4 regions of the Glutamicibacter nicotianae genome follow, and region 1 is predicted to be linked to each of the others. Evidence: riboswitches for the same ligand, from Rfam matches in the RefSeq annotation. Region 1 holds a riboswitch; each other region holds the start of a gene.
The links. Region 1 has a riboswitch for S-adenosylmethionine ahead of JOE62_RS02650 (acyl-CoA dehydrogenase family protein). Riboswitches for the same ligand answer to the same signal wherever they lie in the genome.
Positions count from the first base shown of each region.

Region 2: linked by a shared signal. The riboswitch ahead of JOE62_RS04340 (hypothetical protein) and the one ahead of JOE62_RS02650 (acyl-CoA dehydrogenase family protein) in region 1 are both predicted to bind S-adenosylmethionine.
Region 3: linked by a shared signal. The riboswitch ahead of JOE62_RS14950 (OsmC family protein) and the one ahead of JOE62_RS02650 (acyl-CoA dehydrogenase family protein) in region 1 are both predicted to bind S-adenosylmethionine.
Region 4: linked by a shared signal. The riboswitch ahead of JOE62_RS01125 (flavin reductase family protein) and the one ahead of JOE62_RS02650 (acyl-CoA dehydrogenase family protein) in region 1 are both predicted to bind S-adenosylmethionine.

Region 1 covers NZ_JAFBCH010000001.1:519,421-524,945, reverse strand. Annotated here, with positions in the region: gene JOE62_RS02655 (LLM class flavin-dependent oxidoreductase) at 1-1,357, opposite strand, end outside; gene JOE62_RS02650 (acyl-CoA dehydrogenase family protein) at 1,416-2,747, opposite strand; SAM riboswitch class I at 2,763-2,854, opposite strand; SAM riboswitch class I at 3,122-3,224, shown strand; gene JOE62_RS02645 (ABC transporter ATP-binding protein) at 3,230-4,045, shown strand; gene JOE62_RS02640 (aliphatic sulfonate ABC transporter substrate-binding protein) at 4,130-5,152, shown strand; gene JOE62_RS02635 (ABC transporter permease) at 5,159-5,525, shown strand, end outside.
Region 2 covers NZ_JAFBCH010000001.1:858,180-863,704, forward strand. Annotated here, with positions in the region: gene JOE62_RS04325 (DEAD/DEAH box helicase) at 1-46, opposite strand, end outside; gene JOE62_RS04330 (LOG family protein) at 133-1,323, shown strand; gene JOE62_RS04335 (VIT1/CCC1 transporter family protein) at 1,389-2,492, opposite strand; gene JOE62_RS04340 (hypothetical protein) at 2,547-2,813, opposite strand; SAM riboswitch class IV at 2,829-2,942, opposite strand; gene JOE62_RS04345 (DinB family protein) at 3,010-3,597, opposite strand; gene JOE62_RS04350 (cupin domain-containing protein) at 3,729-4,295, shown strand; gene JOE62_RS04355 (hypothetical protein) at 4,431-4,847, shown strand; gene speB (agmatinase) at 5,265-5,525, shown strand, end outside.
Region 3 covers NZ_JAFBCH010000001.1:3,128,005-3,133,529, reverse strand. Annotated here, with positions in the region: gene JOE62_RS14960 (lactate permease LctP family transporter) at 1-274, shown strand, start outside; gene JOE62_RS14955 (FadR/GntR family transcriptional regulator) at 299-1,006, shown strand; gene JOE62_RS14950 (OsmC family protein) at 1,097-1,642, opposite strand; SAM riboswitch class IV at 1,674-1,795, opposite strand; gene JOE62_RS14945 (DEAD/DEAH box helicase) at 1,936-5,151, shown strand; gene JOE62_RS14940 (MarR family winged helix-turn-helix transcriptional regulator) at 5,215-5,525, opposite strand, start outside.
Region 4 covers NZ_JAFBCH010000001.1:215,408-220,932, reverse strand. Annotated here, with positions in the region: gene JOE62_RS01135 (PaaI family thioesterase) at 48-464, opposite strand; gene JOE62_RS01130 (long-chain-fatty-acid--CoA ligase) at 480-2,087, opposite strand; SAM riboswitch class IV at 2,464-2,581, shown strand; gene JOE62_RS01125 (flavin reductase family protein) at 2,676-3,176, shown strand; gene dnaB (replicative DNA helicase) at 4,033-5,388, shown strand; gene JOE62_RS01115 (ZIP family metal transporter) at 5,450-5,525, shown strand, end outside.

The sequences.
Region 1 (5,525 bases):
GGTGGGTGTCCTTCACCCGGTCGCCGGCGCCGAACAGCTTGTTGCGCAGCGTGCCCTGGGTGTACTCGGTCTTGTAGACCCCGCGGGCCTGCAGCTCAGGCACCACGTACTCGACGATGTCCTCGAAGGTGCCAGGAGTGACAGCGTAGGCGAGGTTGAAGCCGTCCACGTCGGTGTATTCCACCCAGTCGATGAGCTTCTCGGCAACCTCGGCACCCGAACCGACGGAAACCGGGCCGAAGCCGCCTACGCCGATCCATTCGGCCAGCTGGCGGATGGTCCATGGCTTTCCGGTATCGCCGCTGGCCTTCTTGAAGGTTTCCACCGAGGACTGGATGGCGTTGGACTTCACGTCATCGCCAATTACATCGTCCGGTCCGTACACGGACATGTCGATGCCGGTCCAGCCCGACAGCAGCGCCAGCGAGCCCTCGGTATCCACGTAGGAGCGGTAGTCCTCGAACTTCGCCTGGGCCAGTTCCGAGGTTTCGGCGGTGATGATGGTCTGCATGGCGAAGACCTTGATGTCGTAGCGGCCGCGGCCAGCCGCTTCGGCAGCGTCGCGGATCTTGGTGACAGCTTCCTTGAGCAGTTCGCGGGTTGGGCAGGTGACGAAGATGGCTTCGGCGTTCGACGCGGCGAATTCCGTGCCGCGCTTGGAGGCGCCGGCCTGGTAGATCACCGGGGTGCGCTGCTTCGACGGCTCGGTGATCGCGATGCCCGGGACCTTGAAGTACTTGCCTTCGTGCTCAATCGGGTGCACCTTGGCCGGATCGGTGTAGATGCCGGTTTCCTTGTTGTTCTGCACCGCGTTGTCTTCCCACGAGCCTTCGAGCAGCTTGTAGACCACTTCGAGGTACTCATCGGCGTGGTTGTAGCGCTCGTCGTGCTCCATCTGGTCTTCCTGGCCCATATTGCGGGCAGCCGATGGCAGGTACCCGGTGACCACGTTCCAGCCGACGCGGCCGTTGGTCAGGTGGTCCAGGGTGGCCAGGCGGCGGGCGAAGGCGTACGGGTGCTCATAGGCGGTACCCGCGGTGACGCCGAAGCCGAGGTTCTCGGTCACGGCGGCCATGGCCGAGACCAGCATCATCGGGTCGTTGACCGGCGCCTGGGCGCCGGAGGTCAGCGGGGTGATGTTGTTGCCCTTGTACACGTCGTAGGTGCCCAGCACATCGGCGAGGAACAGGCCGTCGAACTTGCCCTTCTCCAGCACCTTGGCCAGATGCGTCCAGTAGCCCAGGGTGTTGTAGGTCGAGGCCTTGTCCTCCGGGTGGCGCCACAGGCCTGGCGACTGGTGCACCACGCAGTTCATGTCGAATGCGTTGAATAGGATCTCGCGCTTGTTCTCGCTCATGCCTTTGCCCCCATAAGGTCGATATTCATGGAAAGTTCCCGGTTTGCGACGCGGGCTCTCAGGCCCGCTGGGTCGAATCTTCGCCGGTGACGGACAGCCGCTGCGGCTGGACGCCGTTGATCTCGTAGTCCCCGACGATGCGCGCCTTGTAGATCGCCGGGTTGTGCGTGGCGATGGTGCGCGCATTGCGCCAGTGCCGGTCAAGGTTGCAGCCGCTCCTGGTGGACGAGGCCCCCAGCCCGTCGAAGAGCTTGCTCGTTACGCCGATGGCCAGCGGCTGCACCACGGTTTGCGCACGGTTGGCTGCCAGCTCGCAGACCGCGTAGCGTTCCTCGTCGTTCAGTCCCGGATCACCCAGGGCCGCCTCGACTTCGAGCACCGCGCCGATCACCACCGAGTCGGCGGCGGAGGATTCCGCGGACACCTCCCCCACCAGCTGCAGGACCTGGGGTTCCTGGTATACCGGCACCCCGGTTCCGGTGGTGAAGATGCGGGTGCGTGCCTGCACCGCGCTGCGCAGGTCGTTCAGCGCGGCGCGGGCGATGCCTGCCTGCACGGACATGAGCACCAGCTGGAAGATCGCCGCTTCGGAGTCATTGCGCTGCTGCGGCATGAAGCAGTCCACCGGGACCTGATGGAATTCGGTGGTACCGGTTCCGGTCAGGCCCTGGCCGAATCCGTCCCAGTCATCGAGGATCTTGACGCCGCTGCGCTGGGTGGACACCACCGCGATCTGGCGTCCGGCAAGCTCAGGGTGGGCCACCGCAACAGTGGTCCAGTCGGCAAAGATGGTGCCGGTGCAGTAGTACTTCTCGCCGTCGACTACCCAGCGCCCGTCCACGAAGCTGGCCTTCGTATTCAAGGTGCCCAGGGCGTTGCCGCCGCGCTCGGTGTAGGCGTTGCCGACAATCTGCCCGGCGGCGATGCGGGCCACCCACTTCTTGCGCAGCGCCTCGTCTTCCAGTGCCAGCACATTCTCGACAAAAGCGATATGCGCGCGCCACAGCTGGCCGACATGGGAGTCGGCCTCGGAGAGCTCGATGAGCAGGCGGAAGACATCCACCAGCCGCGCACCGTAGCCGCCGTCGGCCACGGGAAGGCGCAGCGCGCCGAAGCGCTCGCGGTTCAGCAGGCCTACCTGCTCGAAGGGAAGCACACGGTTCAGGTCGCGGTCCTTGGCGGTCGCGGCGATCTGAGCGAAGACCGGGCGGAAGATTTCGGCCAGCCGGTTGTACTGCTCATCCGCGCCGGGACCGGGAGTGATCTTCAGCAGCTGCCGCGTGGGCAGCTGCTCCTCGAACTCGTCCAGTTCCAGAGCGCTGGCTTGCGAAGGATCGCTGAGCTGGTTGAAGTCCAGCCCTGGGGCATTCGGTGATTCGCCAATAGGCATCAGGGTTCTCAATTCTTTCCATCGGTCCTGGCAGTAGCACCGTCCCGCTCTTCGGGTGGTTGCTGCGGCGTCGTGGAGCCAGATCTCTCAGCCGCTCTGGATGGGTCGTGATTCATTTGTAACGGTAATAATCCGGCGCTTCCAAGCCGCGAAGTCATATTTCGCCTCAGATTTGGAAGGGCCTATGCTCAAATCCCACAGCCTAATCCCCGTCCCATCGAAGATGAGTTGCAAGGATTGGTCTGCTGTCGATCAAACCGGCCCTAGGTAAAATAAATAACGAAATTTCTGGGCAATGTGACGCACATATCGAACATTTTTTCATGTTACGCAAGATTTGCGTCTAAATCGTTCGACTCGCTGTAATAGAGGGGTAACCATCCCGAGCGGCCGAGAGATCTGGCTCTTTGACGCCGCAGCAACCACCTTCGGAGCTCCACCTCCGCAGGCCGGTGCTACCGCCAGGACCGATGGAGATTGATATGGCTCTTACCATTGCAGCGCCCGAGGCAACTTCAACCACCTCAACCGCACTGGACGTCCAATTCAGCAACGTGTCGCGGACCTTCACCACAAAGAAGGAAAGCCGCACCGTGCTGGCCGACATCAACTTGCACATTCCAGCCGGCCAAGTCGTCGCGATCCTAGGCGCCAGCGGCTGCGGAAAATCCACGCTGCTGCGCTCGGTCTCCGGGTTGGACCACCCCTCCACCGGAGACATCCGCACAGGCACCCACGAGGTCAACGGCATCAACGAGCTATGTGCCGTTGCTTTCCAGGAACCACGCCTGCTTCCGTGGCGATCGGTGCGCGAGAACATTGCGCTGGGTCTGGCCCCAGGAACCGAGAAGGCCTCTGGCGACGCGCTGATTGATGAGCTGATCGAGCTGACCGGGCTGAGCCATGCAGCCAGCCTGCGCCCGCGGGAGATTTCCGGCGGCATGGCCCAGCGTGTTTCGCTGGCTCGCGCGCTGGCCCGCCGCCCGGGCGTATTGCTTCTCGATGAGCCCTTCGGCGCACTCGATGCCCTGACCCGCCTGAAGATGCAGGATTTGCTGCTCTCAATTCACGCATCATTCCCCACCACGGTACTCATGGTGACCCATGACGTGGACGAGGCCTTGACCTTGGCTGACCGCGTTATCGTCTTGGGACGCAGCACCGGGAACGGCGCGGCTGGTGTCATCGAAGACCTAGCGATCTCCGCCGGGCAACCACGCCGGCACACGGACGAGAAGTTCGTTGCCGATCGCCTGCACCTGCTGCGCCTGCTCGGCGTCGATCCAACCAACCATTAATCCAGGGAACGCATTGGATCCTCGGCGATCCTTACTCTTTGCCCTATCGTCCATCCGCTTGCACGCATAATTCTAGGATTCTCCATGCTCTTGAACCGCTTCTCCCGCCGCACCGCTCTGTCCGCCGCCGCTTTGCTCATGGGCGCAGTTGCCCTGACCGGCTGCGCTGGCGAAAACGCTACTGCCGACTCCGGTGATCAGACCTTGTCCATCGACTTTGCCACGTACAACCCGCTGAGCCTGGTGCTCAAGGAAAAGGGGTGGCTGGATGCGGCCGCCAAGGAACAGGGCGTTGACGTCGAGTGGATCCAGTCCGCAGGTTCCAACAAGGCCAATGAGGCGCTTCGCGCCGGTGCGATTGACGTCGGTTCCACCGCCGGTTCAGCAGCGTTGCTGAACCGTTCCAACGGTGCACCAATCAAGACCGTCGCCCTGTACTCCCAGCCGGAATGGGCAGCCCTGGTAGTGGACAAGGATTCAAAGATCGAATCCGTTGAAGACCTGGCAGGGAAGACCGTGGCGGCCACCAAGGGCACCGATCCATACTTCTTCCTGCTCCAGGCTCTGGACACCGCGGGACTGAGCGAAGATGACATCAAGCTGCAGAACCTGCAGCATGCCGATGGCCGCACCGCACTGGTCAACGGTTCGGTCGATGCCTGGAGCGGACTGGATCCAATCATGGCAGCCGCCGAAGAAGACGGCGCGCAGCTGGTTTACCGGAATCTGGACTTCAACACCTACGGTGCGCTGAACGCTCGCGAAGACTTCATCGAGCAGAGCCCCGAACTGGCCCAGCTCGTGGTCGACGCCTATGAGAAGGCTCGCGATTGGGCGGCCGAAAACCCTGGGGAAACCGCTGAGATCCTTGCCGACGTTGCAGGGCTCGAACCAGAAGTTGCCAAGACCGTGATCGAGGAACGCTCCAATCTGGACGTTCCAGCGGTTCCCGACGCCAAATTCACCGGAGTGCTGAGCAACATTGGCCCCACCCTGGTCGCCAGCGGCGATGTTTCCAAGCAGGAATCCGTAGATGAAGCACTAGCAACCCTCGTTGACGACCAGTTTGCCCTCAAGGCAGATGCAACGAAGATCTCCGGAGAGTAAACAGCGATGAGCACCGAAAACGCGGCTGATACCCGCGAAAATCCGACACCTGCCAAGCACAAGGCAGGCATCGCCGCAACGATCCTGCGCGCACCTAAATGGTTGCTTGCGCTGATCCTGCCTCTGGCCACCGTGGCTGTCTGGCAATTCGTCACGGTGAGCGGCATCGTTGCCCCGTGGACGCTGCCGACTCCAAGCTCGGTCGTTGCCGCCGCCTTTGAGCTCCTCGAAGATGGCGATCTTGGTAAGCACATCGGCATTTCCACCCAGCGTGTACTGCTGGGCTTCGCCTTCGGTTCCCTGCTCGGTTTGGCGCTGGGCGCCCTCGTCGGCCTGTCCAAATTGGCAGATGCGTTTCTGGGCCTGAGCATCA
Region 2 (5,525 bases), 340 kb from region 1:
CCAGTAAATGGCGGGCGTCAATGGTTGGTGGAACAGATTCAGTCATCCTCTCATCGTTTCACGTTCCGGGCCGTCGCGAAAGTTGATGGGCCCTTCTGTGAATAATCACTATCCATGGCGTAGCGTTGACACATGTCCCACGTGTGGCCCTATCTTCCAGCCCGAGCAGTGAACATCACCTCGCTCGTCGAATTCGACCGTCTTGCCGCTGAAGCGCTGGTTTCCCACCATGCCCACGGAAAAGGCTGGCGCGTGCACCGCGTGGATCTGCGCGAGCGGGATACCGTGCTGAAATCGCTGGATCTTTCCGAAGCGCTGTTCATCGATTGCCAGTTTTCCGCCCAAGGCCAGCAGATCGTGCAGGCGACGGGCGGGCTATGCATGAGCTCGGGGGCGCAGCTGCCGTTCGAGACCGGCGCCCGCGGCTTGTATACGGCAGAAGAGCTGTACTCGGGGATCTGGACGCAGACCTACCAGCAGGTGCCCGATGCCAAAATATACGCGTACTCCCAGCAGCATGCGGCGGCGAATGCCGACAGCGATCACAGTGCGCTGGCCAGGACCCTGCACGATCACCACATTGGCCAGGCGCTGGTCTCGGCGGTATATGAGGGAACGTTCAAGGACACTCCGATCATCGGGGTGATGGGCGGGCATGCGATGAACCGGGGCACCACGCAGTACGCGCAGGCCTTGGAGCTCGGGCGCATGATTACCCGTGCTGGCTACGCGGTGGCCACCGGGGGAGGGCCAGGAGCCATGGAAGCGGCCAATGCCGGTGCGTGGCTGGCCGACTATGGGGCAGATGACATTGCGACGGCCTTGCAGATGCTCGCCGAAGCGCCAGATGCGATCCACCATCGCACCGGCTGGGCGAGAACCGCCCTGATGGTGAAGGAGCGTTTCCCCAGCCGGCGGCAGTCGCTGGGCGTGCCGACCTGGTTCTACGGCCATGAGCCGCCGAATCTGTTTGCCACCCAGATCGCCAAGTTCTTCACCAATTCCATTCGCGAGGCGATCCTGCTGGAGCAGTCCAACGGCGGGCTGGTCGTGCTGCCCGGGGCTGCCGGCACGGTCCAGGAAATCTTCCAGGATGCCTGCGAGAACTACTACGCCACCGGTGCCCGCGTGGTGCCGATGGTGCTGGTCGGCCGCGACTACTGGAGAAATGACCTTCCGGCGTGGCCGCTGCTCCAGGCCCTGGCCAAGGAACGCGTGATGGAGCAGAAGATCGCCCTGGTGGACACCGCCGAGGAAGCACTGGCGTTCATCCAGTCCATGGAAACCCTGCGGCGGCGCACCCGGCCGGCAAAGGACAACTAGTCCGGGGCATCGAAAATGCCGGGACAGCCGAAGCTGTCCCGGCATTTTCGATGCCAAGCGGAGTATTAGCTGACGCTGACGTCGAAGATCAGGCCCAGGCAGTAGGTGACGGCCGCAGCGCCCCAGCCGATGGCCAGCTGGCGCAAGCCGCGCTTGAACGGGGAGGCTCCGGAGAGCAGGCCCACGATGCCGCCGGTGATCATCAGGGCGAGGCCCACCAGCACCACCGACACGATGATCGCGGCCAGGCCGGAGAGGCCGAAGATGTAGGGCAGGATCGGCACCACCGCGCCGGAAGCGAAGAGCAGGAATGAGGTGGCGGCCGCCCCGGTGGCCGAGCCCAGCTCCTGGTGCTCCTTCTCGAGCTCGTCGCCGCGGCCTTCCGGGTTCAGCGAGAAATCAGGGTTGCAGTCGCAGGTGAACAGGCCCATGCGTTCGGCGGCCCGGTGCTCGGCGTCCTCGTCGCTCATGCCGCGGGCCTTGTAGATCAGCACCAGCTCGTTGGCGTCCAGATCCAGGTTCGGGGCTGCGGTCAGCGTGACCTGGGTGGGCCGCGAGGCGGTCAGCAGCTCGCGTTGGGAACGCACCGAAACATATTCGCCGGCCGCCATGGACAGCGCTCCGGCCAGCAAGCCGGCAATGCCGGAGAACAGCACGAAGGTCGAAGAAACGCCGGTGGCGCCGATGCCCATGATCAATGCCAGGTTGGATACCAGCCCGTCGTTGGCGCCGAAGACCGCGGCGCGGAAGTTGCCCGACAGCCGTGCGCGTCCTGCTGTGGCCAGGGCCCGGACGACTTCCTCGTGGACCTGCTCGTCGGCAGCCATCTGCGCGGTGGCGTCCTTGTCGTTGCGGTAGGGGGAGCTGCTCTCTGAGCGCTGGGCCATGGCCAGCACGAACACCGACCCGAAGTGCAGGGCGAGGAAGCGCAGCATGGTGCGGCGCAGCGACGGTCGGACTTCCTTGGCATGCTCGCCGAGCAACGTGCGCCAGTGGGATTCGTGGCGTGCTTCGGCTTCGGCCAGGCCCAGCAGGATTTGCCGTTCCTGCCCGGTCTTCTTTTCCGCCAGGGCCCGGTAGATGGCGCCCTCGGCGACTTCATCGGCGAGATACTTGCGCCATCGCTGGATCTGCGCTTTGGTCGGTTCGGCGCTTGGGTGCTGTGGCATCTCGAAAAGGCTCTCCTTGAACGTGGAGTTTCCCATGGAAACCCGTGGATCGGCTCAGCTTTCCACTTTAGCCAGCGCCCCTGGACTTGGGAATTTGGCAAGGCTAAATGCATGGCGTCTGCCTGCCGGATTCCCTGCTTCCGGCACCACCAGCAGCAATTCGGAGGTGTCCGGGTCGAAGGCCGGACGGCGGGAGCAGCGGGTGATGAGGCGTTCGAGCCTGAGCGGGTCCGCAACGTAGCGGGTGCACCAGCGGCCCTCAGCGGTGAACTGCACCTGGCCGGTCTGGCGGTCGATGATGGGAAGGATCGGGATGGCCATGGATATTAACTCTCTGGCGAGCTCTTGCCCGTGCACCAATTGATGCGCGGACCGCTTCCTCATCCGAACCACCCATGAACTTGGGGTTGGTGCGCGGCCAGTCGGAGCTTGGCGCCGCGTCTCGTGAAGCAACAATTCTGAGCGTACCGCCGCATGCGGCGCCAGATGAAGCCGTACTGCGTAATATGACTTCCGGTCAGTTCTCCGGGGCCAGGGAATCGGCCAGCCGATGCAGCTTCTGGCGATGATCTGCCCACTGCGCCGCGGTGTAGTCGGGCAGCAAATCCAGCGTCGCGGTCCAGCCGGCGCGGCCGTCGAGCTGTTCGCGGATGATATCCAGCTGCCCTGCATGCCGGGAGGTCTCGGCCAGCGCATGGATGAGCAGATGGTCCAAGGTGGTATGCCCCGCCGGCCCCCACCACGGGACGTGCACTGCAGAATCCAGGTACAAGGCGGCGATGCCCTCGTCCGCGAAGGCGATGGCCTTGCGGTACAGGCCTATCAGCTGCAGCCCGTCCATCTCTGCAGGCGGAAGGAAATCAGCGTCGGGATCATGCGGGGAGATGAACTCGCGGACATAGGCGTCGTTGGCCTCGCGCCGCAGGCAGGTGCCGAAATACTCGTATTCGTTGATCACCAGATGGTGCAGCACGCCCAGGATGTGGGTGCCGGTAGGGGTGAGCGGGGTGCGTGCCAGCTGCTCGGCCAGGCCCTCGGCCTTGAAGATCGCATTCTCGCGCGCCTCATTCAGGTACCCGCAGAGCTTGTCCTTGGTGCTGTCCATGGACAGAGTCTAATGATCGCGGCCGGCCCGCGGTAGGGGACATCGCGTGTTTACCATTGGTAAACTTGCCCCGCAGGCGGTGAAGCCGCCGCGGATGCCGCTGCCGGACACGACGTTGATGGAGCCAAACGATGAAAACCTTGCCAGTTGAACCAACCGGTGCTGCGATCAACATCGGTGCGCGGCTGCGCGGGGTGCGGCAGACCCAGCGCATGACCATTGACCAGGTCGCAGAGCTCTCCGGGCTGACCAAGGGCTTTCTCTCGCGTGTGGAACGCGACCTGACCAGCCCCTCGGTGGCGACTCTGCTGCGCCTGTGCGAGGTGCTGGGCATCGAGGTCGGCACGCTTTTCGAAGTCCCGGAAACGAAACTGGTCCGCCTGGACCAGGCACCGCGGGTTTCACTGGGCGGCGACGGGATCACCGAGCAGCTGGTGACCCCGCGCAGCGAAAAGCGGCTGCAGATGATCCGCGCCGAGATTGCGCCGAGGGGCACTGGCGAAGCGGAACTGTATTCGATGGATTGCGAGCTGGAAGTGCTGCACGTGATCGCCGGAGAATTCATCCTGATCCTGCCCGACCAGCGATTGGAGCTTGAGGCGGGCGACACCGTAACCTTCCCGGGCCGCGAGCCGCATAGCTGGCAGAACCCTTCCGATGAGCCGGCCGTGGTGACCTGGACGCTGATCCTCTGCTGAGCCCAACCCCTGCGCCCGCTGCGGCGGCACGCTCGGCGCGATGCGGCTGCGTGTTCGCTGGCGGGGTGGGCAACGGCGTATTCTAGGAACGATGCGTTGTTCCGGGCGCTCGGAACGATTGGCGATGGGAGAGGCGTGAAGACAGGCGAACCAACCGCGACGCAGGACCAGCTGCGCAGCATCAGCTGGTGGGCTTCGGTGCTTTTCGGCGTTCTTGTCGGCACCACCTTGACCTGGATCCGTACCCAGCGCAATTTCTTCTTCCTCGGCGCCGCGATTCTCGCTGTCGTCATCGTGACCATCGGCGTGCGGACGATCCGCCGGCGTGCACGTTTCCCGCAGATGGCGCAGGCGCGCATCTCCTGGACCTATGCGCTGTGGACCGCCATCCTGCTCATCCTGGCCGGCCCGATCCAGCTGGTGTACGTGGCCGATGACCTTTCCGAATTGACCATCAAGTCGCTGGTGATGTCCGCGGGCTTCGCCCTGGGCATCCATGAGGTCGACCGGGCGCTGGTGAATGCCAGCAAGAAGGGCTCCGAGGCGCCCTGAGCTCCCGGGTTGGATGAAATGGCCTGAAAGTGCAGTCAACGTATCCCTGCCCTTGTCGTTTTTTGCCTTGTCCCATCCTGGCCAGCATTGGCAGAACTGGGTTGCAATCAGCACCACTCAACCTGGACTCTCGAATCTCCCGGTTGCTGGCGATCAATGAAACGAAGCTGCGTGTTGGATTAGGGGTGCTGGTCCAGCAAATCCGCAGCGCCGCCAACTGATCTCCTCACTGAAGTTCCGGCGCAGGCCGCAGTCCATTCCCGGGCTGAGGCTCGCGTCTTTTTGCGCCCGGATTCCGCCCGGCCCTGTCGTTGGATCTTGACGTGACCCAGCAGACAAAATAGCATAATGGAAAACTGAAGTTTCATATTAGACAACTTGGGCTGTGGTCCTCGTGCGTCTGGGGAGGAAGTTGCGATGAAGGAAATCCGCATCGAGGAAAATGGCCGGCTGGGACCGATCAATGCCGCGGAGATTCCCCGCTATGCAGGGGGCGGCACCTATGCCCGGCTGCCGCGCCTGGACCAGGTGGAGCAGGCCGACATCAAGATCGTTGGCGTGCCTTTCGACACCGGTGTGTCCTACCGTCCCGGCGCCCGCTTCGGCGCCAACCACGTGCGCGAATCCTCGCGCCTGATCCGCCCCTACAACCCTGCCACCGACACCTCGCCCTTTGCG
Region 3 (5,525 bases), 2.6 Mb from region 1:
GGCCAACGCGCTGTTCGCCAAGCTGCAGCAGACCGCCGGCATCAATGCAGGCATCGATCCGAACCTGCTGGTTGCCGCCAACACCTCCGGCGGCGTGGTCGGCAAGCTGATCTCGCCGCAGAACCTGGCCATCGCCGCCACCTCGGTGAAGATGGAAGGCCAGGAATCGGTGATCCTGAAGAAGGTTGCCGGTTGGTCCGTAGGCATGCTGCTGGTGCTGTGCTGCTTGGTTTACCTGCAGTCCACCCCGGTACTGTCCTGGATGCTGCCGTAGCCCTGACCGGCTAAAATAGATCCGATGTCAATGAATCCAGCTCCGCGTGCGTACCAGATCGTTCTCCAGGCAATTGAAGAAGATCTGCGTACAGAGAAGCTATCCGTAGGGGACCAGCTTCCCGGCGAGCGTGCGCTCGCGGAGCGGCATGGGATTTCGCGGGCTTCGGTCCGCGATGCCATCCGCATCCTTGATGTGATGGGCATTATCAAGACGTCTACCGGCTCCGGGCCCAACTCCGGAGCGGTGATCATCTCCAACCCCTCGGCCGGCATTTCGCAGGCCTTGCGGCTGCACTTGGCGGCCAAGGGCATCAACGTCCGCGAGATCGTCGAGTCGCGCATCCTGCTGGAAACCTGGGCCGCGCAAATGAACCCCCGCGACCCGGTTTACGCCCAGCAGGTCATCGACCGCACCGCGGTGCTGATCATGCGCATGGATGATCCGCAGCTTTCGCGCGAAGCCTTCCACCGCATAGATGCCGAGTTCCATGTGCGCCTGGCATCCATGGCAGGAAATTCGGTGGTGGAATCGATGATGGAATCGCTGCGCAACTCGATCAGCGACTACGTCTCCGACTCGGTCCCCAGTGACGAGGCCTGGCAGCCGGTGGTGCGCGTGCTGCGCCGCCAGCACAAGGCCATCCACCACGCCTTTGCGACGAATCAGCGCGAACGGGCAGCCCAGCTGCTCGAAGAGCACATCAACTGGTTCTACTCGCAGACGCGGTAAGGATAAGCAAGAATTCAGCATGCGCATGGCGCCCCGCATAACGGTTCGGAAATTTTCCGATCCGGCCCCGGGGCGCCATTGCCGTATTTGCTAGCTGGCGATGCTCACCGCGGTTGTCACCGGTACCGGGTTGGCGAACAGGTCCAGTACCGGGCAGTGGGCATCCACTGCCTGGCGCAGTTCTTCATAGCGTTCGGCCGATTCGGGGCCGGAGATCTGGATATCCAGTTCTACCGATGAGAAGCCCGGGCGGATGGACTTGTCGATGCCGAAGAGGCCACGGACATCGAGGTGGCCGTTTGCCTGGATCTTCACCTCGTCCACCTGGATGCCGAGGTTCTGCGCGTACAAGCGGTAGACCACAACCTGGCAGGAGATCAGCGCGCCGAGCGCATATTCCACCGGGCTTGCCGCGACATCATTGCCACCCAGGGCAGCTGGCTCGTCGACCTGGAAAGTGTGCTTCCCGGAGACAATGTTGCTGGCTACCGAATCGAAACCCTCGCCCTGAACGGTAAAGGTCAATTTGGCGCTTTGCGGGGCCGCCGAGATGCGTTCGCCCCAGCCCTTGCCCGCTTCCTGCAGGCGCTGTGCGCGGTCTTCGGACACGGTCAGGGTAGATGCTGCATTAGACATGAGGAATTGATCCCCTTTCTGGCGCAAGGGGCGCCATCGCTTACGCAACTTGGCGTTCAAGATGCGTCGAATCTTCACCTGGGGCACCCCGCACAATGACGCAGGAGGGTTGCCGTCCACTCAGCCAGGGCTCAAAGAGCGGAACTCGTGATTCTGTGCTTCTTTTCTATCGGCCGAGGTGCCAGCGCGTAAAGGGCAGGGGTAACTTTTCGTCATCGGGCAACTTGTCTGGCTGCTCGCTAAGATGGAATCGAGCTCTCGGGCACCCACTGCACGAACAATGAACGGCGAGTATGGAATTCCAGCTGACACTTTCTGCGGCCCAGACCTTGGTGACCGAATCCGAATACAACCTGGGCCAGTTCCTCTGCGATTCCGGAAAAGTGGAGATTGTCCACCGGGACGTGAAGCCGGGATTTTCCCGCATTTCCGCAATGGTGCTGCGCGAATCGGTGATGGCCGAACTGCAAATCAACCGCGGCAATATCAGCTTCACCAGCTTCTGCAGCAAGCATCCGGGCGTTCAATCCTGCGAGGATGTCGCCGCCTTGCTCATTGAAGTCACCACCGAAGAGGACCAGGGCTTCTTCGTCTCCGACTCCGGCGCGGACCCTTTCGCATGGAAACGCAACAGCAAGCCGCAGTGGGAACGAACCCTTGACCGTCTGCTTCCAGCAATCCCAGATGAGCAACTGGTTGACGAGGAACCGCTGGGATTGATCCTTAAAGTGGTCAGCGAACCCCGCTACGGAGGCGCGGACGCGCTGACCTTGCAGGCGCGGCCGGCCCGCCGGGGCACCAAGAGCCCTTGGGTCCAGACCGGAGTCAGCTGGCGCAACGTCGCCTTCGATGAGCGCTTCTCCAAGAAGCAGCGCCGAGCGGTCGTTGAACTGGACCGGTTGCGCGAACACGTGGAACAGAACACCTACCGGCATTCATGGGATCCCAAGGACTGGATCTCGCTGATGGATCTGCCTGGCCAAGACCTGCTGGATGCCTTCGAGGCCCTGCGCGACGCCGGAGTGCAGATCGTCAACGGCGGTTCCGCTGCCAAGCTCCCGGTGGAATTCAGTGCGCAACCAGCCATGGCCCACGTGGATGTGCGACGCACTGAACAGGGCCTGCGCATGGAAGGCAAGCTGCGCGGGCCGCGCGAAGAGCACCACCACCTCTTGCCGATCGGTACGCCACCGACCCTGCTGGCCTACGCCTCCAGCCCCTTGCCGAAGGCCAAGGAACTCGGATTGGCGCAGTTCGCTGAACCTGTCACGAAAGAACTGGCGGCCTTCATCGAATCCGGTGCGCACATCATTCCGGATGGAGCCATCGATCTATTCGAGACCCAGCATCTGGACCGATTGCGCGTGATGGCGCCGCTGAAGAGCGAAAATGGCAGCTACCGCATCCCGGTTCCCGCGCGCCCCAGCCTCAAGCTGTCCTTGGAGAGCATCCAAGCCCCGCTGACCGTGCGCTATTCCTGGGAGTACTCATCTAAGGGGCCTCGCCAGCATGCCGTGGAAAGGGAAATTGCCGCTTCGGTGCAGGACAAGCTCGGCGAGCTGGGCTCGCTGGGGCAACTGACCTCATCAGGGATTTTCCCTCCGAAGGAATTCAGCACCTCTGAGTCCATCGACTTCCTGGTCCACGCACTGCCGCTGCTGGAAGAGCATCCCGATGTCATTATCGAGGAGCAGAATCGGCTGCCCAAATACCGGATCAGCGATGCCCCGGCCACCGTCAGCGTCGAAGCGGGTGAAAGCACGGGTGACTGGTTCGACCTGTCCGTGGAAGTGCTCCTGGGCGAGATCAAGGTGCCGTTCGCGCTGTTGCTCGAAGCACTGACCAAGCAAGATGAATACCTCATCCTCGATGACCTGACGGTGATCCCGATTGATGGTGCGGACTTTGCCCAGCTGCGCCAGCTGATTTCCGAAGCGGGGGAGCTGGGCACGGTGCAGGGCGATACGATTCGCATCCACAAGTTGAGCATCGACTGGTGGCAGGAACTGGTGGATCTGGGAATTATCGAAGCCCAGCACAACCAGTGGCTGCAGACCATGAAGGCTTTGCAAAGCGGCGAAGAGATGAAGCCTGTTGAGCTCTCGGATACCTTCAATGCGCAGTTGCGCCCCTACCAGCGCCATGGGCTGTCCTGGCTGGACTTCTTGCGCTCCCATGGCCTGGGCGGGGTCCTCGCCGATGACATGGGCCTGGGCAAAACCGTGCAGCTGCTGGCCTGCCTGGAACAGGCACGCGTTGAAGATCCCGGCCAGAAGTTCCTGGTGCTTGCCCCTACTTCGGTGGTGGGTAACTGGATCAATGAGGCTCAGCGTTTTGCCCCGCAGATGAGCGTCACCGGCATTACCTCTACGGCAAGGAAGAGCGGCCAGGATTTGGCTGCGCAGATCGGTGATGCGCAGCTGGTGGTGACCAGCTATACGATCTTCCGCTTGGCCTATGAGGATTTTGAGGCCGCTGGATTCAACGTGATGATCATGGACGAGGCCCAGCAGCTGAAGAACCACGCGTCCAAGGGCTACAAGCAGGCCCGGCAGCTGCCGGTGCCGTGCAAATTCGTGGTCACGGGCACGCCCATGGAGAACAACCTCACGGAACTGTGGGCGTTGGTCTCGCTTGCCGCACCTGGCCTGCTGGGTGGTGCGAAGTCCTTCAAGGACAACTACCAGAAGCCAATCGCCGACGGGGACCAGGAACGGATGGAACGCTTGAAGAACCGTCTGCGACCGTTCGTGCTGCGCCGCACTAAGGAACAGGTCGTTCCCGAGCTGCCGGCAAAGACCGAACAGGTCCTGGAAGTCGAGCTGGAGCCAGGGCACCGGAAAGCCTATGACCGCCGCTTCCAGCGCGTGCGGCAAGAAGTGCTGGGCCTGGTTGGCGATGTTGATTCGAATCGGTTCCAGATTCTCCAGTCGCTGACCTTGCTGCGTCAGCTGGCTTTGGATCCCTCGCTGGTAGGCGAAGGCAATGCGCCCAGCGCGAAGCTGGAAATGCTGCGCGAGCTCATGGGGGATGCGGTTTCCGAAGGACACAAGATCCTGGTCTTCAGCCAATTCACCAGCTTCCTGTCCAAGGCACGCGACGTCGCCGAGGAGCTGGGCATTGAGCACGGTTACCTTGATGGGGCCACCAGCGGCCCCAAGCGCAAGGAACTGATTGACGGCTTCAGCGAAGGCAATTTCCCGGTCTTCTTCATCTCGCTGAAGTCCGGTGGATTCGGCATCAACCTCACCTCAGCGGACTATTGCATCCTGCTTGACCCGTGGTGGAACCCCCAGGCCGAAGCACAGGCGATTGACCGTGCTCATCGCATCGGTCAGACCCGGCCCGTCTATGTGTACCGTTTGGTAGCCAAGGACACCATCGAATCCAAGGTGCTCGCGCTGCAGGCCAAGAAGACTCAGCTGTTCAACGATGTCTTGGGCGACACCGCCGAGGGAGCACAGAGCGCTGCGCTTAATGCCGATGATTTCTTGGCATTGATGGATTGATGTACAAAAAGCTGAAGCCTTGGAAACCAGATGGTTTCCAAGGCTTCAGTTGCTTGTGGGGCATTAGAGTATCTCGTCAAAGCTGTGGTTGAGGCGATGCAGGAGATCTCCGAAGTTCTTCAGTTCGGATACTTCCCATTCCTTGAGCTGGCGGCGCAGTTCCTCACGCAACGTGTTGCCGCTCGAACGCCATTTTTCCTTGGCAATATCTGTTGCCGAGACCAGCTGGGCCCGGCCATCGGCAGGATCCTGGGTACGAGTGACGAGGTCCAAGGACTCAAGGTGCTGCACGAGGCGCGAAATGGTTGCCTTGTCCAAGCGCAGCTTCTCTGCGAGCGCCCCCTGCTGCTGCGCCTCATCACGGATGACCACTG
Region 4 (5,525 bases), 300 kb from region 1:
TCACTGTGCTGGACATGAAGCGCATCTTATGAATCTTCTGCTTGACGTCATTCCTTGGGCAAATCCACATTCTGGGTACGAAGCTGGCCACGGGAGAGCTGCTTGCCGGTGGCTTCATCGGTGATGATGACCTCCCAGAGCTGCTGGGTGCGCCCTTGGAACAGCGCGGTGGCGACCACCTGGACCCGCGCCCCGGTGGAGGGGCGCAGGAAGTCAGTGGCATTGTGCACTCCAACGGCGAATTGCCCGCGTTCGGCCACCGCATAGCTGGCGCCAACCGACCCTGCACTCTCGATCATCGAGGCGTACACGCCGCCATGGACCACTCCCCACGGAGTGTGGTGGTTCTCGTCCAATTGCGCGTGGCCGCGTACTTCAGTGGCAGAGATTCCATCGAATTCCAATCCGATGCTTGCGCTGAATCGGCTGGTCTTGTCAGGAATCCGTGGTGCTGGCTTATCCAATTACTGGTCCTTGGGCTAGTTCGTCGTGCTGTCTTCAAGCGCCTGGGCGCGCAGAACATTCTTCTGCACCTTACCAGTGGAGGTGCGCGGCAGATCCTGCGGGAAGACGATGGTGCGCGGCACCTTGAATCCGGCGAGCTTTTCGCGGGCGAAGCCAATCAGGGTTTCGGCATCCAAGGTGGATCCGCTGCCGCGGATGACATAAGCCACCGGGCGCTCGCCCCATTTCTCGTCGGCGACGCCGATGACTGCAAGGTCCAGCACTTCTGGGTGCGATGCGAGGGCCTGTTCCACCTCGATGGTGGAGATGTTCTCGCCGCCGGAAATGATGATGTCCTTGGCCCGGTCGCGCACCTGGATGTAGCCGTCCGGGTGCATGACGCCGAGGTCGCCGGTGTGGAACCAGCCGCCATGGAAAGCTTGGGCGGTGGCGGCTTCGTCGCGGTAGTAGCCGATCATGACGTTATTGCCGCGCAGTACGATTTCGCCCATGGTCTGCCCGTCCGCGGGGACATCGTCCATGTTCTCGTCGACAATGCGCGCGGACTCGGCAGTGATCATGCCAACGCCCTGGCGGGCGAGCTTCGCTGCCCGGGCCGGCCCATCGAGCTCATCCCACTTATCCTGATATTCGCACACCGTGTACGGCCCATAGACTTCGGTCAGGCCGTACACGTGGACTACTTCGATGCCCAGATTCTGCAGCTTGGAGATGATGGCCGGGGACGGGGGAGCGCCTGCGGTGGTGATCCGCAATGGCGTATCAAGCTGATGGGCACGGGCTGAGTCGGCGATGATGGAGCAGACGGTCGGGGCGCCGCACAGGTGGGTGGTCCCAAGATTCTCGATGGCGTCCCAGACCGCATTCTCGCGCACGCCGCGCAGGCACAGGTGGGTTCCGCCCGCTGCGGTGACGGCCCATGGGGTGCACCATCCGTTGCAGTGGAACATCGGCAGGGTCCACAGGTAGCGGGTTTTGGCGGTGAAGCCCTGGTGGTGAGCTTCGCCCAAGGAATTCAGGTAGCTGCCGCGGTGCGAGTAGAGCACGCCCTTCGGCTTGCCGGTGGTGCCTGACGTGTAGTTGAGAGTGATCGGCGCCCGCTCGTCGGCAATGGCATAGGGAAGCTTCTCATCCGAGGCTTCTGCCAGCAACTCGTCCAAGGTGGCGTCGACTTGCACTTCGGGACGCGGTCCGGAGTACTGGTCATCGGTGATTTCAATGAGCGCTTCCAGCGTCGGGTTCTCCCGGCGCAGGGTCTTCGTATGCTCCAGCAGCTCGGTGTCGGCAAGCATCAGCTTGGCAGCCGAATGATCAATGATGTACTGCAGCTCGTGGGCCGAAAGGCGGGTATTCAGGGCAATGAGGACGCCGCCAGCCAGCGGCACGGCGTAATGCGCCATGAGCATTTCGGGAGTATTCGGTGCCAGCACGGCCACGCGGTCGCCCGGTTCAATGCGCGCCTTCAGCGCCTGGGCAAAGCGGTGCACGCGTGCTTCGAGTTCCGCGTAGGTGTAGCTGCGAGTTCCATGGATGACGGCGGTCTTCTTCGGATAGGCCTCGGTTGTGCGCTCAAGGAAACGCAGCGGGGTCAGTTCTGAATGGTTTGCCTGAATCTCTACCATGGTGTGGCTATTCCTCAATCGTCAGCGATGGTTACGGAGAACAATAAGAGGGAGTGTGACTCAACGCACTCCATGATCGATAGTGCCATGAACCTCAGCGTCATGCGGAGAAACCAAGTTTCATTGCGGTGAGCGGTAGTGAATTCGCGACAGGCCTCCGGTTCCACGGGTAGAGCCGGGTCTTCCGCTGCAACGTGACCGGAGAAGGTCCGTAATGAAAGTTGCGTCGAAGGTCTCGGGCAAGGTGGATTTGGCGAATAAAAGACTGCTAAAAGGTTCATTTCAAGGCATTGGATCGAACGTTTCGTTGAATATTGCGATTTGCGAAGCAAAATGTTTGACGCTGCTTCGTAATCACCCATATTGTTTTAAGCAGAATCAAGAGCATCAGCTATAAGCCCTGGCTTGCTGATCGGCAACCCTCTCAACGGTAGTGGGGTGCTCCAGGTGAGGATTCGGTTCCACGCAAAAACGTGCTGGAACAAGTACCGCACACGGCGCTGAACTCCAACGCTGGCGGCTTCGAGAATCAAGAAGCTCCGGCGTGCGGATTATTGCGCGGTGGGCAAGACCCGAAGGAATCGAGCCATGTCATTGAATCTTGAACTTGACCCGTTGACCTTGCGCAAGGTTTTCGCTCAGCATCCGTCAGGCGTAGCCGCCCTCTGTGCAGAACTGGATGGCGAGAAAACCGGCATTGTGGCTTCGTCATTTACCGTGGGTGTTTCCCTCGAGCCAGCACTGGTGATGTTCGCCGTGCAGAAATCCTCGAATACGTGGCCAAAGCTGCGCAACGCTGGCCGCATCGGCGTTTCGGTGCTCAGCGAACGCAATGAAGGAGTGTGTGCTCAGATCGCGTCGAAGAACGGCGACCGATTCCGCGGGATCGACACCTATTCCTCGGAACAGGGCGCACTGTTCATTAACGACTCCACGCTGTGGCTGGAAACCTCGATTTACAACGAGGTCGAAGCGGGGGATCACTGGGTGATCTTGATGGAAGTCCACGGGCACCGCATCTCGAAGCACTCGCCGCAGATCTTCCACGATTCGCGCTTCCATTCACTGCCGGTCCCCGAGCTCGTCTAAGCTCTTCTGAACTTCCATAGCTTCGGCCAGATCAACATATCGATCTGGCCGAAGCTTTTTTGATTTCGAGGCCTGCGGAATCACTTGATCCCTGTGCCAATCGGAAAATTAGGCGCGATGCCTGTTGATCTCCGGGCACCCCGGCAGCAACCATGGACTACATGCAGCCCATGCACTGCGGGCAAGTTCGACGTGTAATTGCACTTCCACTGCAGCTGATTGCCGGGGTAAATCGGTGGCAGTGGGCCAAGAGCCCAGTTACGGCTTCAAATTCACGCAACGCCACCTCGGCGACATCAAGTTATCCACGGCCCTGAGCGGTGAAATTCTTGTTGGTTGTGAACTACTTCGGGCTCGGAGCCTTGATAGCGAACATTAATCCGTGGTGACTAAGGGTTTTGCAAAATTAACAGTATCCACAGTGTTATCCACAAAACTGTGGATGAAGTGTGGGGAAATGTGAACAAAGGAGCGAAAACCCCGGAAACTGGGCGATTGTGGGTGTTGATAACCTCGATGTGGTTGGCGTGACCTTCAATGAATAAACTTTCTTTCCACAAGTGTGAAAATACAAACAGACTAGTCAATCGATGTTACCGGTGTATAGAGCGGGGTAATCCACAGGGTTCTCCCCAGACTGTGAACAGGTGAGTCCACAGGTAGCGGTGTGTTATCCACATATTCTGTGGATAATGAGGTTTACGCCTGTTAATAACAGCCCTAGTGTTGGCTTCGGGAGAGAAATATCCACAGGCGCTTTACAGCTAAATGTCCGTATCGACTGACATGATGAAGCGTTGCCATGAGGGCAAGGAGAATTTTCCCAGCGGGTCAATAGGGGATGGAAGTGTCTGCAATGAGTGCTGAGCCGGTTTACGAAGGACGGGAATCCGACGCAGGGCGCAAGCCGCCACAGGATATCGAGGCCGAAATGTCGGTGCTCGGCGGCATGATGCTTTCCAAGGATGCGATTGCCGACGTCGTTGAATCCATCCGCGGCACCGACTTCTACCGTCCCTCCCACGAATCCATCTACGAGGCAATCGTTGACCTCTACGGCCGCGGCGAGCCAGCCGATGCGGTCACCGTAGCCGACTTGCTGACCAAGCGCGGCGAAATCTCGCGCGTGGGTGGCGCTGCCTACCTGCACAACCTCATCCAGCAGGTTCCCACTGCGGCGAATGCCGGGTACTACGCAGAAATCGTGCGCGAACGCGCAGTGCTGCGCCGGCTGGTTGACGCCGGTACGCGCATCGTCCAGATGGGCTACTCGCCGGATGGCGAGGTCGACGCAATCGTCAACGAAGCCCAGGCCGAGGTGTACAAGGTTGCCGAGAACCGCAGCAGCGAGGACTACGTGCGCCTCTCGGACATCATCGAAGACACCGTCGACGAGATCGAGAACGCGGCCAACGCTGGCGATGGCATCACCGGCGTGCCCACCGGCTTCTACGAATTCGATGAGCTGACCCAGGGCCTGAAGGGCGGCCAGATGATCATCATCGCCGCCCGTCCCGCCGTCGGCAAATCGACGTTCGCACTGGACTTCGCCCGTTCCGCTGCCATCAAGCACAACATGGCCACCGTGTTCTTCTCCCTGGAAATGGGCCGCAACGAGATCGCGATGCGCCTGCTCTCGGCCGAAGCGTCCATCCAGCTCCAGGACCTGCGCAAGGGCTCGGTGGAAGATGCACAGTGGACCAAGATCGCCACGACCATGGGCCGGCTCAACGAAGCCCCGCTGTTCATCGACGATTCGCCGAACATGTCCATGATGGAAATCCGCGCCAAGTGCCGCCGGTTGAAGCAGCGCAACGAGCTGCGCATGATCATCCTCGACTACCTGCAGCTGATGAGCTCGGGCAAGCGCGTGGAATCGCGCCAGCAGGAAGTCTCGGAGTTCTCGCGTAACCTCAAGCTGCTGGCCAAGGAGCTCGACGTGCCGCTGATTGCCCTGTCGCAGCTGAACCGTGGATCCGAGCAGCGCACCGACAAGCGTCCCATGGTCTCGGACCTGCGTGAATCGGGCTCGATCGAGCAGGACGCCGACATGGTCATCCTGCTGCACCGCGACGACGTGTATGACAAGGAAAACCGTCCGGGCGAGGCCGACGTGATCATCGCGAAGCACCGTGCAGGTCCGACCAAGACCATCACCGTAGCGTTCCAGGGCCACTACTCGCGCTTCAACAACATGTCCAACGAGGGCTAGTCCCAGTCAGAACTCATATGGCACCTACTAAGCCAGCTCATTGCTGGCTATAGTGGGTGCCATGTTCGCTTCGTTGCAGGCTTTGCTTTGGGGCACCGTGGCCGGATCCGCCCTGCTGCTGGGGTCCGGCGCTGCCT